3 regions of the Saccharopolyspora sp. NPDC047091 genome follow, and region 1 is predicted to be linked to each of the others. Evidence: riboswitches for the same ligand, from Rfam matches in the RefSeq annotation. Region 1 holds a riboswitch; each other region holds the start of a gene.
The links. Region 1 has a riboswitch for S-adenosylmethionine ahead of thrC (threonine synthase). Riboswitches for the same ligand answer to the same signal wherever they lie in the genome.
Positions count from the first base shown of each region.

Region 1 (5,854 bases):
CCGGTCGGGCTCGCCGAGGCTCTCGCGGTGCCCGCGGCGGCGCACCTGGTCACCGCGCCGCTGGTGGCCGCGATCTCCGGACAGGTCAGCCTGGTCGCGGTGGTGGCGAACCTGCTGGCCGGGCCGCTCGTGGCACCCGCGACGGTGCTCGGGGTCGCGGCGACGGTGGTGGCCCCGTGGTGGGCACTGCCGGCGAAGGCGCTGGTGTGGCTGGCAGGACCCGAACTGGAGTGGGTGCTCGCGGTCGCCCGGCACTCGGCGGCCGTGCCGGGGGCGGTCGTCGACTGGCCGTCCGGTGCGGTGGGCGGGATCGCGCTGGCGGTGCTCTCAGCGGTGCTGCTGATCGTGCTGCGCGGCCGCATCGCCCGGCTGGTGCTGATCAGCGCGGTGCTGGTCGTCGTGGTGGTGGTGATCCCGGTCCGCCAGCAGGTGTTCCCCTGGCCGGCGCCGGGGTGGTCGATGGTCGCCTGCGACGTGGGGCAGGGCGACGGGCTGGTGCTGGCCACCGGGCGGGACCGGGAAGCGGTCGTGGTCGACACCGGACCGGACCCGGCGCTGATGGCGGAGTGCCTGCGCCGCTTGCGGATCCGCAGCGTCCCGCTGGTGGTGCTGACCCACCTGCACGCCGACCACGTCGGCGGCATCTCGGCGGTGCTGTCCGGGCGGCAGGTCGGTGCGGTCGCGGTCGGGCCGTTGGACGAACCGGCCTGGGCGGCCCGGGAAGTGCGGGCGGCCGCCCGCACGCACCGGGCACCCGTCATCCCGCTGCGCGCGGGACAGCGGTTGCAGTGGCCGGAACTGGTGCTCGACGTGCTCGGGCCGCGGGGAGCGCTCGCCCGCAGCACGTCCGCGGAGGACGCCAACGACGCGTCGCTGGTGGTCAAGGCGACCACCCGGGCGGGACGGGTGCTGCTGACCGGGGACATCGCGCTGCCCGGGCAGGCCGCGCTGCTCACGTCAGGTGCGGACCTGCGGGCGGAGGTGCTCAAGGTGCCGCACCACGGGTCCCGGTTCACGACGCCGCGGCTGCTCGCACAGGTGCGCCCGCGGCTGGCGGTGATCAGCGTCGGCGCCGGGAACGACTACGGCCACCCGAGCCCGCTCATCCTGGGCGAGCTGCAGCGGCTGGGTGCGCGGATCCACCGCACGGACCGGTCCGGGGACATCGCGATCGTCCCGGGCCGTGGCGGGAGCACCGCGGTGGAGCGGGGCGATCCGCTGCGGCCGGACGAGAAGTGACCGGCGCACCGGTCCGGGACCGTGGGCCGCGGTGCTCCGCGGCCCACGGCCACCGATCACAGGCCGAGGGCCTCGTTCACGGCATCGGTGTTCGGGGCGACGGTCGCCTTCGGACCGACCTGGTCCTGCACGGCGTCCAGCGTCTTGAGGCCGTCGCCGGTGATGAGCAGCACCGTCTCCTGGTCCGGGTCGATCTGACCGGCCTCGATGAGCTTCTTCGCGGTCGCGACGGTGACGCCACCGGCGGTCTCGGCGAAGATCCCCTCGGTGCGGGCCAGCAGCCGGATACCGGCGACGACCTCCTCGTCGGTGACGTCCTCGATGGCCCCGCCGGTGCGCCGGACCACGTCCAGCACGTACGGGCCGTCGGCGGGAGCACCGATCGCCAGCGAACGCGCGATGGTGTCCGGGCGGACCGGCTGCACCACGTCGTGGTTCTGCTTGAACGCGCTGGCCACCGGCGAGCAACCGTTGGCCTGCGCGCCGAAGATCCGGTACGGGCTCTGCTCGACCAGACCGGTCTGGCCGAGCTCGCGGAAGCCCTTGTCCACCTTGGTCAGCTGCGAACCGGAGGCGATGGGCACCACGATCTGCTCCGGCAGCCGCCAGCCGAGCTGCTCAGCGACCTCGAACCCGAGGGTCTTGGAGCCCTCCGAGTAGTACGGCCGCACGTTGACGTTGACGAACGCCCAGTCCTCGTGCTCGGCGGCGAGCTCGGTCGCCAGCCGGTTCACATCGTCGTAGTTGCCGTCCACCGCGAGCAGCGAGCCGTCGTAGACCGCGCTCATCAGGATCTTCGCCCGCTCCAGGTTGGACGGGACGAGGACCACCGAGTCCCAGCCGGCGCGGGCCGCGGCGGCGGCGACGGCGTTGGCGAGGTTGCCGGTGGACGGGCAGGCCAGCACCTTGAACCCGAACTCGCGGGCGGCGGCCAGCGCGACCGCGACCACGCGGTCCTTGAAGGAGTGCGTCGGGTTGCCGGTGTCGTCCTTGATCCAGATCCGCTTGACGCCGAGCGCCTTCGCGAGGTTGTCCGCGCGCACCAGCCGGGTACAGCCGGGCTCGGTGTTCGGGTGCTCCTCGACGTTCGTCGGCACCGGCAGCAGCTTCTTGTAGCGCCAGATGGAGCGGGGGCCTGCCTCGATGTCCTCGCGGCGGATGCGCCCGAAGTCGTAGGCGACCTCCAGCGGCGAGAAGTCCTCCAGGGACACGAACTCGGGCGCCAGCGGCTGGCGGTGCCCCTCTTCCTTCGACACCAGCTCGACGGCCGGACCGAGGTCGTAGGTCTTGCCGGTGGAGTTCGGGGCATGGGCGGCAGCGGTCATCGCGAGGTCCTTTCCTCATCTGTCCCGCGGGCGGGTCGGAGTTGGCACCAATTTCTTCGACTACCTCGCGAATGCCGCGAAAGGTCGAGATGGTTGCCGGGGCTTCATCGGGCCGTTCCCTCTGCCCCTCTGGATGAGCTATTCGGTTGTGGCTGCAACGTTACGGGAGGCCGCCGCGTCCTGGCCAGCACGGGTACCGGCGCACGGACCGGCGGTGGTGTCGCAGGGTCGTGCGACGATGCCCCTATGAGTTCGCCGTCGGTGGTCTGCGATCCGCTGCACCTGATCCTCGGGGACGAGGAACTGCTGGTGGAGCGCGCGCTGTGGGAGGCGGTCGGAGCGGCCCGCGCGGCCGATCCGGAAACCGAGCTGCGCAGGATCAAGGTGAGTGAACTCACCCCGCCGGAGCTGGACGAACTGCTGAGCCCCTCGTTGTTCGCCGAAGGCCGCGTGGTGGCGCTGGAAGCCGCTCAGGACGCGGGCAAGGAGATCGCCGAGGCGATCCTGTCGCACGCGCGGCAGCCCGCGGACGGCGTGGTGCTGGTGATCGTGCACAGCGGAGGCGGCCGTGGGAAGAACGCCAAGGAGTTGCCGAGCGCGTTGCGCAAGCTCAACGCCCGCGTCACCGAGTGCAACAAGATCACGAAGGGGCCGCAGCGAGAGGCGTTCGTCAAGGACGAGGTGCGTCGCGCGGGTGGCCGCATCGATGCCGCCGGAGTCGGCGCGCTGATCGAGACGGTCGGCTTCGACCTGCGCGAGCTGTCCTCGGCGGCCTCCCAGCTGGTCGCCGACACCGGCGGGAAGATCGACGAGTCGGAGGTGCGCCGCTACCACCGCGGCCGCGCCGAGGTGACCGGCTTCGCGGTGGCCGAGAAAGCCGTCACCGGTGACCTGGCCGGAGCGCTGGAAGCGCTGCGCTGGGCGCTCCAGCTGGGCGTCGCGCACGTGCTGATCGCGGACGCCCTGGCCGATTCGGTGCGCACCATCGGCCGCGTCGCCGCCTACGGCCGAGGCGACCCGTTCCGGCTCGCCGGAGACCTCGGCATGCCCGCGTGGAAGGTGAAGAAGGCGCAGGCGCAGGCCAGGGGCTGGAGCAGCGCCACCGTCGCTGAGGCGTTGCGCGCGGTCGCCGTGCTGAACGCGGACGTCAAGGGCATGGCCGCCGACGCGGACCACGCGCTGGAGCGCGCCGTGCTGCGGCTGGTCGAACTGCACTCCTCCCGGAACTGACCCGCGGTCGTCACCCGGCGAGCCCTGCCCGCACCGTCCGGCGACGATCATCGCCGGTGCGCGGTGCGCGGTGCGCGGTGCGCGGTGCGCGGTGCGCGGTGCGCGGTGCCGCACGAACGGCACGCGAGCCCTCAACCCCGCGCGCGAAAACCACTGAGCCCGCGACCTGCCCCCCAGAACGCGAAACGGGGCCCGTCCCCGGAAGGACGGACCCCGCTTCGGGCCGGTGCGCGTGCCGGACGGAGGGCCCGGCCGCGCTCGGGCTCAGAGCTTGTTGACGGCCTGCGCCAGCGCCGACTTCTTGTTCGCGGCCTGGTTGGCGTGGATGACGCCCTTGCCGGCGGCCTTGTCCAGGGTGCGCGAGGCGGCGCGCTGCAGCTCCAGGGCCTTGTCCTTGTCACCGGCGGCAACGGCCTCGCGGAACTTGCGGATGGCGGTCTTGACCGACGACTTCACCGACTTGTTGCGCAGGCGGTTGCGCTCGTTGGTCTTGATCCGCTTCATCTGAGACTTGATGTTGGCCACTGGGGCGCCTCTTTCCTCGATCGGATTCGTCGTGCCGCGCTGAATCGGCGCTGCCGCACCGGAGCTCGACGGCCCGCGGTGTGCGCAGCTTTCCTCCCTGGCGGAACGCCGCACGGCACGGTCGACGATCCTAGCAACGGTGCTCGTGCCGGCCCGCGTCGGCATCGGGTGCGAGGACGCTCACACGACAGGACTCGATCGGTGGTCGGCGGCATAGGCTCGCGCCCCGTGTTCACCCCATTGGATTGGCCCGGCTTCGCCGATCTCTCCTTGGCCGGGCTCGTCTTCCTGTGCTGCGCGGCGTTCCTCGCCGGAGCGGTGGACGCGATCGTCGGGGGCGGCGGCCTGATCCAGCTGCCCGCGATGCTGCTGCTGGTGCCCGGCGGGAACATCATCTACTCGCTCGGGACGAACAAGCTCGCCGCTGTCGCGGGCACCACCGCCGCCGCGTGGACCTACGCGAAGCGGACCCCGGTGCCGTGGCGCAGTGCGCTGCCGATGGCGGCCGTCGCATTCCTGGGCGCGCTGGGCGGTGCCGTGTTCGCCGCCTCGCTGCCGCAGCTCGTGCTCACCGTGGTGGTGCTGGTGGCGTTGATCGCGGTCGGCATCTACACGTGGCGCAAACCCGATCTGGGGTCGGTCGCGGCGCCGCGCTTCGGGCCCGTCCAGCAGGTCTGGGTGATGGTGGCGGGCGGCCTGGCGATCGGCTTCTACGACGGCATCGCGGGCCCCGGCACCGGCTCGTTCCTGGTGTTCCTGCTCGTCGGCCTGGTCGGTTTCGCGTTCGTGGGGGCGTCGGCGACCGCGAAGGTCGTCAACGTGGCCACCAATCTGGGGGCGCTGCTGTTCTTCATCTCCGCGGGCAAGATCTTGTGGGGGTTGGCCCTGGTGATGGCGGTGAGCAACGCGAGCGGCAGCGTGCTGGGCGCTGCGCTGGCGTCCAGCCGCGGATCGGCCTGGGTGCGCAAGGTGTTCCTCACCGTGGTGGTGGCGCTGGTGGCCAGCCTCGGCTGGAAGCTCGCCGCCGGTCTCTGAACCCTTCCGGGCGATCAGTCAAGAGGCCACGTCAGGCGTGATGTGAGATCGAGAACACCGGCGGGTCGCGGGAATGATCTGCCCCGGGGTGTGGTTGTATGAGTCGGCCGATTTTTGTGTTCGTGTTCGACACGCTCGCGAAAGTTGCGGGCGCGACTCTGTCCTGAGCGCAAGCTGGAGAGTTCGCCGTCTGGACTAGGCCCCGGTGTTCGCGCGGTGCGGGCACCGGTTACTCATCAGCTGTGAGGAGACAGAGATGGCACAGGGCACTGTGAAGTGGTTCAACTCCGAGAAGGGCTTCGGCTTCATCTCCCCCGACGGTGGCGGCCCGGACGTGTTCGTCCACTACTCGGCCATCGACGGCAACGGCTTCCGCACCCTGGAAGAGAACCAGACCGTGACCTTCGAGATCACCCAGGGCCAGAAGGGCCCGCAGGCCAGCGGCGTTCGCGCGGTCTGAGTGCGGTGATCCGCTCGGCGGGCCCTCCACCTTCGCGGTG
Region 1 covers NZ_JBEYUS010000006.1:41,873-47,726, reverse strand. The annotation lists gene ABZ805_RS04910 (ComEC/Rec2 family competence protein) at 1-1,239, shown strand, start outside; gene thrC (threonine synthase) at 1,296-2,564, opposite strand; SAM riboswitch class I at 2,577-2,704, opposite strand; gene holA (DNA polymerase III subunit delta) at 2,811-3,794, shown strand; gene rpsT (30S ribosomal protein S20) at 4,059-4,319, opposite strand; gene ABZ805_RS04890 (TSUP family transporter) at 4,548-5,354, shown strand; gene ABZ805_RS04885 (cold-shock protein) at 5,611-5,814, shown strand.

Region 2 (5,854 bases), on a different contig from region 1:
GACCACTGAGGACGGCACCGGCGTCGTGCACATCGCGCCCGCCTTCGGTGAGGAGGACAAGGCCGTCACCGACGCGCACGACATCGAACCGGTCGTGCCGGTCGACGCGCGCGGCCGGTTCACCGCCGAGGTCCCGCCGTACGAGGGCCAGCAGGTCTTCGAGGCGAACAAGCAGATCATCCGGGACCTCAAGGAAGCCGGGCTGCTGCTGCGGCACGAGACCTACGACCACCCGTACCCGCACTGCTGGCGCTGCGACAACGCGCTGATCCAGCGCGCCCTGTCGTCCTGGTTCGTGGCCGTCACCCAGTTCCGGGACCGCATGGTCGAGCTCAACCAGCAGATCAACTGGGTGCCGGGGCACATCCGGGACGGCCAGTTCGGCAAGTGGCTGTCCAACGCCCGCGACTGGAACATCTCGCGGAACCGGTTCTGGGGTTCGCCGATCCCGGTGTGGACCTCGGACGACCCGGCGCACCCGCGCACCGACGTGTACGGCTCGCTCGACGAGCTGGAGCGCGACTTCGGGGTGCGGCCCGCCGACCTGCACCGGCCGAACATCGACGAGCTGACCCGGCCGAACCCGGACGACCCGACCGGCAAGTCCACCATGCGGCGGGTGCCGGAGGTGCTGGACTGCTGGTTCGAGTCCGGGGCGATGCCGTTCGCGCAGGTCCACTACCCGTTCGAGAACGCCGACTGGTTCGAGCACCACTACCCGGGCGACTTCATCGTCGAGTACAACGGCCAGTCCCGCGGCTGGTTCTACCTGCTGCACGTGCTGGCGACCGCGCTGTTCGACCGGCCCGCGTTCTCCAACGTGGTCGCGCACGGCATCGTGCTCGGCGACGACGGCATGAAGATGTCGAAGTCGAAGAACAACTACCCGGACGTCAACGAGGTCTTCGACCGCGACGGTTCGGACGCGATGCGCTGGTTCCTGATGGCCAGCCCGATCCTGCGCGGCGGCGACCTCGTGGTCACCGAGCGCGGCATCCGGGATGCGGTGCGCCAGGCCGTGCTGCCGCTGTGGAACTCCTGGTACTTCCTGGCGCTGTACGCCAACGCCGAAGGCGTCGAGGGCCGGTTCCGGGTGGACAGCGAGCACGTGCTGGACCGCTACGTGCTCGCCAAGACCCACGAGCTCGTCGGCGACGTGCAGGCCGCGATGGACGTGTTCGACCCGGCGGGGGCGTGCGCCAGCGTCCGGGACTTCCTGGAGGTCCTGACGAACTGGTACGTGCGCCGCTCCCGGGACCGGTTCTGGGCCGGGGACGCCGATGCCATCGACACGCTGCACACCGTGCTGGAGGTGACCTCCCGGGTGGTGGCGCCGCTGCTGCCGCTGACCGCGGAGGCGGTGTGGCGCGGGCTCACCGGTGGCCGTTCGGTGCACCTGGCCGACTGGCCGCTGGTCGACGAGCTGCCCGCGGACGCGGCGCTGGTCTCGGCGATGGACCGGGTGCGGCAGGTGTGCTCCTCGGTGCTGGCCCTGCGGAAGTCGAACTCGCGGCGCGTCCGGCTGCCGCTGGCGAAGCTGGTCGTGGCCATGCCGGAAGCCGGCTCGCTGGAGCCGTTCGTGGACCTGATCCGGGACGAGGTGAACGTCAAGGAGGTCGAGCTGACCACCGACGTCGCCGCGCACGGCCGGTTCGAGATCGCCGTGAACGCCCGCGCCGCAGGACCCCGGCTCGGCAAGGACGTGCAGCGGGTGATCAAGGCCGTGAAGTCCGGCGACTGGACCCGGAACGCGGCGGGTGCCGTCGTCGCGGACGGCACCGAACTCCAGGAGGGCGAGTTCACCGAGCGGCTGGTGTCCACCGACTCCGGTGCCGCGGCCGCGCTGCCGGGCGGGGCCGGGCTGGTGGTGCTGGACTGCGACGTCACCTCGGAGCTGGCCGCCGAAGGCGTGGCCCGCGACCTGGTGCGCGTCGTGCAGCAGGCGCGCCGGGACGCCGGGTTCGAGATCTCCGACCGCATCCGCGTCGAGGTCTCCGCGCCCGCGGAGGTGCTGGCCGCGGTGGACGCGCACCGCGAGTTCATCGCCGCCGAAACCCTCGCCGATGTCGTGTCCGAGGGCGCGGCCGCGGGTGGTTCCGCGGGCAGCGTCGGGGACGGCGTGGACGTCTCGGTCGCCGTCGAACGCGTCTGATCGGCCGCCCCCGGGCGGGTCCGCGAGATCCTTCGCGGACCCGCCCGGACGGGCGTGGCACACCTCCCACTTCGCACCGGACGGTTGCGCGCGGCGGGGGGTGGTCCTTAAGGTTCGTCGTCGAAGGTCATGAGTGCCAGCGGGAAACCCCGGTTTGCTGGTCGGCAACCCTCCTACCGCGGTGGGGTGCCCCGGGTGAGGACCTGGCCGATCGCGCAGGGCGGTCGGCAAGCGCGGGCCCCGAATGCTCCGGGCCCGGTGAGGCCCCAGGAGGCATCGTGTCGTCAGCCGTTCGCTCCGCCGCCGGTGAGATCGCCGAAACCCCGATCTGGTCCGTCGTGGACTCCGTTCCCGTGGTGCCCGCGGTCGTCGGCGCGCAGCTCCAGGTCCCGCTGGTCACCGGCGGTTCCGCCGAGTACGCCAACCTGGACCACGGGGCCAGCGCGCCCTGCCTGAACGCGGTGCGCGACGCCGTGAACGAGCTGCTGCCCTGGTACGCCAGCGTGCACCGCGGCGCCGGGTTCGCCTCCCAGGTGTGCACCCGGGTCTACGAGGGCGCTCGGGACGTGCTGCGCCGGTTCGTCGGCGCCCGCCGCACCGACTCGGTGATCTTCACCCGGAACACCACGGACGCGCTGAACCTGCTGGCCGGTGCGCTGCCCGCGGACACCTCGGTGGTCGTGTTCGACACCGAGCACCACGCGGCGCTGCTGCCGTGGGCGGGGGAGCGGCTGCACCGCCTCGACATCCCGGAGAGCCCGCAGGACGCGGTGCGGCTGCTCGACGCCGCGCTCGCCGAGTGCGCCGACGGGCCGAAGCTCGCGGTGCTGACCGGCGCCTCCAACGTGACCGGCGAGCTGTGGCCGATCGCCGAACTCGCCCGCGTCGCGCGTGCGCACGGCGCCCGCACCGTGCTCGACGCCGCCCAGCTCGCCCCGCACCGCCCGATCCGCATCGCCGACCTCGGCGTGGACCACGCGGTGCTGTCCGGCCACAAGCTCTACGCCCCGTTCGGCGCGGGCGCGCTCATCGGCCGCGACGACTGGCTGGACCGGGCCGAGCCGTACCTGGCCGGGGGCGGCGCCACCCGCTCGGTCCCCGACGAGGGCGAGATCGACTGGAACACCGGTCCCGAACGGCACGAGGCCGGGTCGCCGAACACGGTCGGCGTGCACGCGCTCGCCAAGGCCTGCGAGGTGATCGCCGAGCACGCCGAGGCGATCGAGGGGCACGAGGACCTGCTGCTGCGCAGGCTCCGCGCCGGGCTCGCCACCGTGCCCGGGCTGCGCGAGCTGAGCCTGTTCGGGCCCGAGCACGACCGGGTCGGCGTGGTCGGCTTCACCGTGGACGGCCAGGACCCGGGCCTGCTGGCCGCGGCGCTGTCCGCGGAGCACGGCATCGGCGTGCGGGACGGGCTGTTCTGCGCGCACCGCGCCGTGCGGCACCTGCTGGCAGGCACCGACGCGCAGCGCGCGGTCCGGATCAGCCTCGGCCTCGGCACCACCGTCGAGCACGTGGACCGGATCGTCACCGCGCTGCGCGAGCTGGTCGCCCACGGGCCGCAGTGGAGCTACGAACTGGACGGCGGCCGCTGGGTGCCCGCCGACGATCCGCGCGAGTTCCCCGCCGCGTTGGCGTGAGCCGCTGCGAACGACCGATCGGCGGTCGGGGAGAATGGGCCGGGTGAACACCGAGCAGTCCGACTCCGAGCAGCCCGGATCGAACCCCGCCGACGGCGCGGGCTCGACCTCAGAACCGGAAGCGCGACCCGCCGCGGGCGGGGACGGCGGTACCGCCGCAGGCGAGCCGGACTCGGGTTCGGACGTCGCCGGGGCGACCGCGGTCGAACCCGCCGGTGGCCGCGCGCCGCGGAAGCTGCTGGTCCTGCTGTTCGGGGTGGCGGCGCTGCTGCTGGCCGCGGACGTGCTGACCAAGATCGCCGCCGTCGCCCGGCTCGACGGGCGGCCACCGCTGGAGCTGTTCGGCGGTGCCGTGTACCTGGTGCTGGTGCGCAACCCGGGGGCCGCGTTCTCGCTGGCCACCGGCATGACCTGGCTGCTGGCGCTGCTGGCGATCGCCGTCGTCGGCGTCATCGTGTGGCTGGCGCCGAAGCTGCGCTCCACCGGCTGGGCCGTGGGGCTCGGCCTGGTGCTGGGCGGGGCCTGCGGGAACCTGGTCGACCGGCTGTTCCGGGAACCGGGGCCGCTGCGCGGGCACGTGGTGGACTTCGTGTCGCTGTTCGCGCCGGACGGCAGCGTGTGGCCGGTGTTCAACGTCGCCGACTCGTCCATCGTGTGCGGCGGAATCCTCGTGGTGCTCCTGTCGCTGTTCGGCCGGGATTACGACGGCTCCGTGCACACCCGCAAGAAGCGCGAGGACCGGGCATGAGCGATCTGCGGATGCTCCCGGTCCCGGACGGCCTCGAAGGCATGCGGGTCGATGCGGGTCTGGCGAAGCTGCTCGGGCTGTCCCGGAGCACGGTGGCGGGGCTCGCCGAATCCGGTGAGGTGCTGCTGGACGGCGCCCCCGTCGGCAAGTCGGACCGGCTCATCGCGGGCGGACTGGTGGAGGTGACGCTGCCCGCGGCCCGGCCGGAACCGGAAGTGGTCGCGGTCCCGGTGGAAGGCCTGCGGATCCTGCACCAGGACGACGACATCGTCGTGGTGGACAAGCCCATCGGCGTCGCCGTGCACCCCAGCCCCGGCTGGGAGGGACCCACCGTGATCGGCGGGCTCGCCGCGGCGGGCGTGCAGATCGCGACCTCGGGCGCCGCGGAGCGCCAGGGCGTGGTGCACCGGCTCGACGCGGGCACCACCGGCGTCATGGTCGCGGCGAAGAGCGAGCACGCCTACACCGCGCTGAAGCGGGCCTTCAAGGAACGCACCGTGGAGAAGCGCTACCACGCGCTGGTGCAGGGCCACCCCGATCCGAGCAGCGGCACCATCGACGCGCCGATCGACCGGCACCCCAAGCACGACTACAAGTTCGCCGTGGTCAGCGGTGGCAAGCCGAGCATCACCCACTACGAGACGGTGGAGGCGTTCCGCGCCGCGTCCTTGGTGGACGTGAAGCTGGAGACCGGGCGCACGCACCAGATCCGGGTGCACTTCTCCGCGGTCCGGCATCCGTGCGCGGGCGATCTCACCTACGGGGCGGACCCGGTGCTGGCGCGGCGGCTGCAGCTGGGCAGGCAGTGGCTGCACGCCCGGATGCTGGGCTTCGAGCACCCCGCCGACGGGCAGTGGGTGACGTTCACCAGCGACTACCCGGACGATCTGCAGCACGCCCTCGACGTCCTGCGCGAACAGGACTCCTGAGCCGCTCTCGCCGCGCCTTGTGATGATCTTCGTCCAGGCGCGGTCGGACGATCGCGTAGCGTGGTCGTACTGATCCAGGAGCGGTGGGGAGGGGCCGATGACCCAGGCCGGAGCGGGCGGGGCGTTCGACGGGCGTCGCGAGGAGTTCACCGACGACACGCCGACGCCGCCGACGGGCCTGTCGTTGGGCGGTTCGCCGCCGCCTGGACCCGCGCGGCGGGACGGGCGCGCGGAGGCCGAGGACTGGCCCACCACCGATGCGGAGCGGACCGATCCGGGCCAGCTGGGGCTCGCGGAGCTGCTCGCGGCCGAGGACGTCGGCCGCGCGGGCCCGGCGGTGCTGGGCGCGGACCCCGTCGCGGATTCATCGGCGGACGCAGGGGAC
Region 2 covers NZ_JBEYUS010000011.1:58,656-64,509, forward strand. The annotation lists gene ileS (isoleucine--tRNA ligase) at 1-2,152, shown strand, start outside; SAM riboswitch class IV at 2,278-2,392, shown strand; gene ABZ805_RS07940 (aminotransferase class V-fold PLP-dependent enzyme) at 2,464-3,792, shown strand; gene lspA (signal peptidase II) at 3,827-4,540, shown strand; gene ABZ805_RS07950 (RluA family pseudouridine synthase) at 4,537-5,469, shown strand; gene ABZ805_RS07955 (hypothetical protein) at 5,567-5,854, shown strand, end outside.
Region 2: it holds a riboswitch for S-adenosylmethionine, as region 1 does, so the genes downstream of both, ABZ805_RS07940 (aminotransferase class V-fold PLP-dependent enzyme) here and thrC (threonine synthase) in region 1, are expected to answer to the same signal.

Region 3 (5,854 bases), on a different contig from region 1:
CAGCTCGACGACCGTCTTGCCGAGCCGCCGCTTCGCGAAGCTGACCAGTTCGACGGTGTCGCGCGGTGGCGGGACGTCGGAGATCAGCGCTTCGGCGGCCTCCACCCGGTAGCGGGGCTTGGAGGTGCGGGCCTTCGCGCCGCGCTGCAGCCAGGCGAGTTCCTTGCGGGCGAGGTTCTGCCGCTTCTCCTCGGCCTGCTGGGCGAGCCTGCCGCGCTCGGCGCGGGCGTAGATCCAGTCGGCGTAGCCGCCTTCGTACTGCTCCACCTTGCCCTGGGTGACCTCCCAGGTTCGGTTGCAGACGGTGTCCAGGAACCAGCGGTCGTGCGTGACGATGACGAGCGCGCAGCGGCGGGCCAGCAGGTGGTCGGCGAGCCAGCGCACCCCTTCCACGTCGAGGTGGTTCGTCGGCTCGTCCAGCACCAGCAGGTCGAGGTCGCGCACCAGCGCGGCGGCCAGCGCGACCCGGCGGCGTTCCCCGCCGGAGAAGTCGGCGACGGGCGTGTCGAGGCCGAGCCGGGTCATGCCGAGCCCGGTGAGCACCGAGCGGACCCGCGCGTCGGCGGCCCACTCGTGCTCGGCGGTGAACCCGTGCGGGTCGAGCACGGCGTTGCGCACGGTCGACCCGGGCGGGAGTTCGGTGCGCTGGGTGACGACGGCCATCCGCAGGTCGCGGGACTGGCTGACGCGGCCGGAGTCGGGCTCTTCGGTGCCGGACAGCACTTCCAGCAGCGTCGTCTTGCCGCCGCCGTTGAGGCCGACGACCCCGATGCGTTCGCCTTCGCCGACACCGAGGGACACGCCGTCCAGCAGCGGTCGCACTCCGTAGCTCTTGCTCACCGATTCGAGGTTGATCAGGTTCGCCATCGGGGGTGTGGATCTCCAGAGGAACAGAGGAACGTGAGGGGTGGGTCAGGCGTGGACCTGCGGCGGGGTGGGCCGGTCGGCGCGGTCGTCGCCGACGACCCGCGCGCCGGGCACCGGGCCCTGCGCGACCCGCACGGTGCGGCACACGCCCGCGCCGGACAGCTCGGCGGCCACCCGGACCGCCGCGTCGTTGTCGGTGCACAGGAACGCGCAGGTCGGCCCGGAACCGGACACGATCCCGGCGAGCGCGCCCGCCTCCACGCCGGCGCGCAGCGTGCGGCGCAGGTTCGGCCGCAGCGACACGGCCGCGGACTGCAGGTCGTTGCCCAGCAGCAGCGCCAGCTGCCGCGGATCGCCGGAGGCCAGCGCCTCCAGCAGCGGTTCGACTTCGCCGACGCGGTGCGGGCCGGTGTCGCCGCGCAGCCGGTCCAGCTCGGCGTACACGCCGGGGGTCTCCAGGCCGCGCCGGTCCAGCGCGATCACCCAGTGGAAGGTGTGCCTGGCCAGCACCGGGACCAGCCGCTCCCCGCGACCGGTGCCGAGCGCGGTCCCGCCCAGCAGCGAGAACGGCACGTCGCTGCCGATCTTCGCGGCGATGTCGGCGAGGTCGTCCCGGCCGATCTCCAGCCGCCACAGCGTGTTCAGCGCCAGCAGCGCGGCGGCCGCGTCGGCACTGCCGCCCGCCATGCCGCCCGCGACCGGGATGCCTTTGCGGATGGTCAGCTGCACGCCCGGTTCCTCCGGGTCGCGCCCGGAGTGCTCGGCGAGGAGCTGCACGGCCCGCCACGCGAGGTTGCTCGGCCCGGTCGGGACCGAGTCGGCGCCTTCGCCGTGCACCTCGATGCCGGGTTCGTCGGCGGTGCGGACCGTCACCTCGTCGGTGAGCGAGAGCGCTTGGAAGACGGTGACCAGCTCGTGGTAGCCGTCCGGGCGGGTATCGCCGACCGACAGGTGCAGGTTCACCTTGGCCGGGACACGCACGGTGATGGGGGTGGGTACCACGGAGAGCACCCCTAGAGCGTACGTGTCCGCGCGAGCCCGGTGCCGCCCCAGCACCCGACTTCACAGCGGAACCTCCGCGCACCCGGCCGGAACTCCCGGCCGGGCGACGCCCCCGCCACCAGGTGGATCTTCATCTGCCCCGGCCCGGACGCACCGCGGCCCCCGCACGTCCGCGCGGGGGCCGCCGATCCGGGATCGATCAGGAAGCGGGGATCACCGAGATGCCGCCGTAGGTCTTGGTGATGAAGTCCTTGACCTCCGGGGAGCGCAGCAGCTCCGCCAGCTTCTGCACCCGCGGGTCCTTCGCCATCGCGGGCGAGGCGACGAGGCCGTTGGCGTACGGGTTGTTCTCCGCGCTCTCCACCGCGATCGGGTCCTTCAGCCCGGCCTTGAGCGCATAGTTGCCGTTCACGATCGCCGCGTCGACGTCGTCGACCGAGCGGGGCAGCTGGTCGCTGGAGAGCTCCTGGAACCGGATGTTCTTCGGGTTCTCCGCCACGTCGCGCACCCCGGCGCCCTGCTCTGCGCCCGGCTTCAGCTTGATGACTCCGTTGTTCTGCAGCAGTTCCAGGCTGCGGGTCTGGTTCGACGGGTCGTTGGGCAGCGCGATCCGCGCCCCGTTCGGCAGCTCCTGGAGGGACTTCACCTTCTTGGAGTAGACCGACAGCGGTTCGAGGTGCACCGTCTGCACCCATTCGAACTCACCGCCGCGCTGCGCCTGGTACTCCGCCAGGTACGGCTTGTGCTGGTAGTAGTTCGCGTCCAGCTCGCCGTTGGCGACGGCCTCGTTGGGCCGGTTGTAGTCGTCGAACTTCTCGATCTCGATCTCGATGCCGGCCTGCTCGGCGAGGTGGTCCTTGACGAACTGGAGGATCTCGCCGTGCGGCTGCGGGCTGACGCCGATGGTCAGCGGGGCCTCGGGGTCCTGCGCGGCGGGCGTGCCGGAGGCGCCGCAACCGGCCAGTGCCAGCGTCGCAGCGGTGAGCACCACGGCCAGGGAGCGAAAACGCATCGATCGCGTCCTTTCTGGAGGGCCGACCGGTGACGTGCACCGGCGGCCGGCGGGGATCGCACGTCCCCGCCGTCGGAGTGTTCCTGGTGAGCTGCGGGCCTAGCCGGTCGCGCTGCGGCGGCGGTCCACTGCTTTGGCGGTGATGTCGGTGAGCAGCTGCATGGCGAAGGCCAGCACGGCCAGCACCACCACCGAGCCGTACAGCACGCGCTCGTCGTACGCCTGGTAGCCGTCCTGGATGGCGGTGGTCCCCAGCCCGCCACCGCCGATGGCGCCGGCCATCGCCGCGTAGCCGATGAGCGCGACGGCGGTGACGCCGACGGCCCCGACCAGCGCGGCGCGGGCCTCGCCGAGCAGCACGGTCCACACGATCCGCCACCGGCTCGAACCGGTGGTGATCGCGGCTTCGACGACGGTGAAGCTCACTTCCCGCAACGCGTTCTGCGTCAACCGCGCGAAGAACGGCACGGCGCCGACGACCAGCGGGACGATCACCGCGGTGCTGCCGATGGACGTGCCCACCAACAACCTGGTGAAGGAGGCCAGCACCACCAGCAGCACCACGAACGGCACGGACCGCACCACGTCGACGACCACACCGAGGATCCGGTGCAGCGTCGGACGCGGGCTGAGCCCGACCGGAGAACTCAGGTGCAGGAACACGCCCAGCGGCAGTCCACCGAGGACCGCCAGCAGCGTCGAGACCAGCACCATGTAGAGCGTTTCGGCGGTGGCACCGCCGAGCAGCTCCGCTACTTCCGCCCAAGGGGTCGGATCACTCACGCCGCGACTCCATCAACACTGACCGGGGTGCGCCGCACGTGCGCGTCCCGGTCGACCATCCACTTCAGGGCCGACTCGGACCGCTCACCGGCGAGTCCGATGCGGAACTTCGCCACCGGGGTGTCGCCGAGCCGGGTGAGCCCGCCGCCGAGGATGGACAGCTCCACCCCGAACCGGCTCGCGGCCTCGGGCAGCAGCGCGCCGACGGCGGCGAAGCCGACGAGGACCACTTCGGCGACCACGTCGTGGCGCACCCCGGGCACGACCGGTGCCTGGTCGGTCTCGGGCAGCAGGCTGGTGCTGACCCGGCTGCCGGGTTCGGCGACGAGGTCGAGCACCTTGCCGTGCTCGACGAGCTTGCCGCCTTCGAGCACCGCCACGTCGTCGGCGATGCGCCGCACCACGCCCATGTCGTGGGTGACCACCAGAACGGTGACGCCCAGTTCGGAGCGGGCCCGGTCCAGCACGGTGAGCACCGAGTCGGTGGTGCCCGGGTCCAGCGCCGAGGTCGGCTCGTCGGCCAGCAGCACCGAGGGCTTGGCGGCCAGCGCGCGGGCGACCGCGATGCGCTGCCGCTGCCCGCCGGAGAGCCGGTCCGGGTAGATCGGCGCCTTCTCGGTGAGCCCCACCAGGTCGAGCAGTTCGGCGACGCGGCTGCGGCGCTGCGGCGCGGGCATCCCGGCGGCTTCCAGCGGGAGCGCCACGTTGCCCGCGGCGGTGCGCTGCCGCAGCAGCGAGTCGCCCTGGGGAACGACGCCGATGTGGCGGCGGGCGGCGCGCAGCGCGGCGCCTTCGAGGGAGACGAGGTCGGTGCCGTCGACGCGGATGGCGCCGCGGTCCGGCTTCTCCAGCAGGGCGATGCACCGGGCGAGGGTGGACTTGCCCGCGCCGCTGGGTCCGACGACGCCGAGCACGGCGCCCGCCGGGACCTCCAGCGACACGTCGTCGAGGGCGACGACGTCGGACCGGTCGGACTGGTCGGGCCGGAAGGACTTGGTGAGGTTCTCGACTGTGATCACGATCGCGCTCCGCATCAGCTCACGCCGACCTGCGGACATGCCGCGGCCGGGCGGGGAGGAACAGAAGGGCCTGGTGGGGCGGTGACGACTGGGGCCGTCAGCCGGCGAGGCGACAGGCCGTCGTGGTGCGGCGTCCGTGATCGATAACCCGGCGCTGGGTCAACGCGAGCCCGTGCGGACCGGAGCCGACGCGAGCGCGACCACCGCGGGCCCGCCTGCGGCTGGACCGGGGCGCACGTTCACCTGCGAGCAGAGTTTCAGACACCACAACTCCATCGACCCTGGCGTTAGCACCTGCTCCGGTGGAGTGGTTGCTGCGGCGTCGTGGAGCCAGGTCTCTCAGCCGCTCGGGATGGATTTCCCGAATAGTAGAACGCAGCGGCGTCGGGAGGCGCAAGCCAAAAGCCGTCACTATGTGGAATCGTTTGACAAATCACATCCCCCTACTGAGCAGGAGACATGTCTGGTCGTGAATATTCCAGTGACCTTATGTGAGCAGCGCTACGGTTTTCCGCCTGGACGGAGCAACGCGACCCCCGAGGGTGCGACGCAGCGGAACGTCAGCGCGCCGATCCCGCGCCCGCCTCGGCCACCCGGGCGAAATCGGCCACCGTGAGCTGCTCGCCGCGCGCCGACGGGTCCACCCCGGCCGCCCGCAGCACCTCCTCGGCGCGCGCCGCCGAACCGGCCCAGCCGGACAGCGCCGCCCGCAAGGTCTTGCGCCGCTGCGCGAACGCCGCGTCCACCGCCGCGAACACCTGCGCCCGGGGCGCCGCCGACGGCGGGTCCACCCGGGAGAAGGACACCAGCCCGGAATCCACGTTCGGCACCGGCCAGAACACGTTGCGCGGCACCGGACCCGCGCGCCGGACGTCGGCGAACCACGCGGCCTTCACGCTCGGCACCCCGTAGGTGCGGCCGCCCGGCTTCGCGGCCAGCCGGTCGGCGACCTCGGACTGCACCATCACCAGACCGGTGCGCAGCGACGGCAGCTCCGCCAGCAGGTGCAGCACCACCGGCACCGCCACGTTGTACGGCAGGTTCGCGACCAGCGCGGTCGGCTGCGGCTCGGCGAAGTCGGCGGCCCGCACCCGCAGCGCGTCGGCGGGCAGCACCCGCAACCGGTCCCGCAGTTCGGGGGCGAATTCGGCGGCGGTGCGCGGCAACCGCT
Region 3 covers NZ_JBEYUS010000036.1:34,250-40,103, reverse strand. The annotation lists gene ABZ805_RS17190 (ABC-F family ATP-binding cassette domain-containing protein) at 1-867, opposite strand, end outside; gene ABZ805_RS17185 (4-(cytidine 5'-diphospho)-2-C-methyl-D-erythritol kinase) at 913-1,869, opposite strand; gene ABZ805_RS17180 (MetQ/NlpA family ABC transporter substrate-binding protein) at 2,069-2,881, opposite strand; gene ABZ805_RS17175 (ABC transporter permease subunit) at 2,981-3,664, opposite strand; gene ABZ805_RS17170 (methionine ABC transporter ATP-binding protein) at 3,661-4,683, opposite strand; SAM riboswitch class I at 4,953-5,042, opposite strand; gene rsmA (16S rRNA (adenine(1518)-N(6)/adenine(1519)-N(6))-dimethyltransferase RsmA) at 5,244-5,854, opposite strand, start outside.
Region 3: it holds a riboswitch for S-adenosylmethionine, as region 1 does, so the genes downstream of both, ABZ805_RS17170 (methionine ABC transporter ATP-binding protein) here and thrC (threonine synthase) in region 1, are expected to answer to the same signal.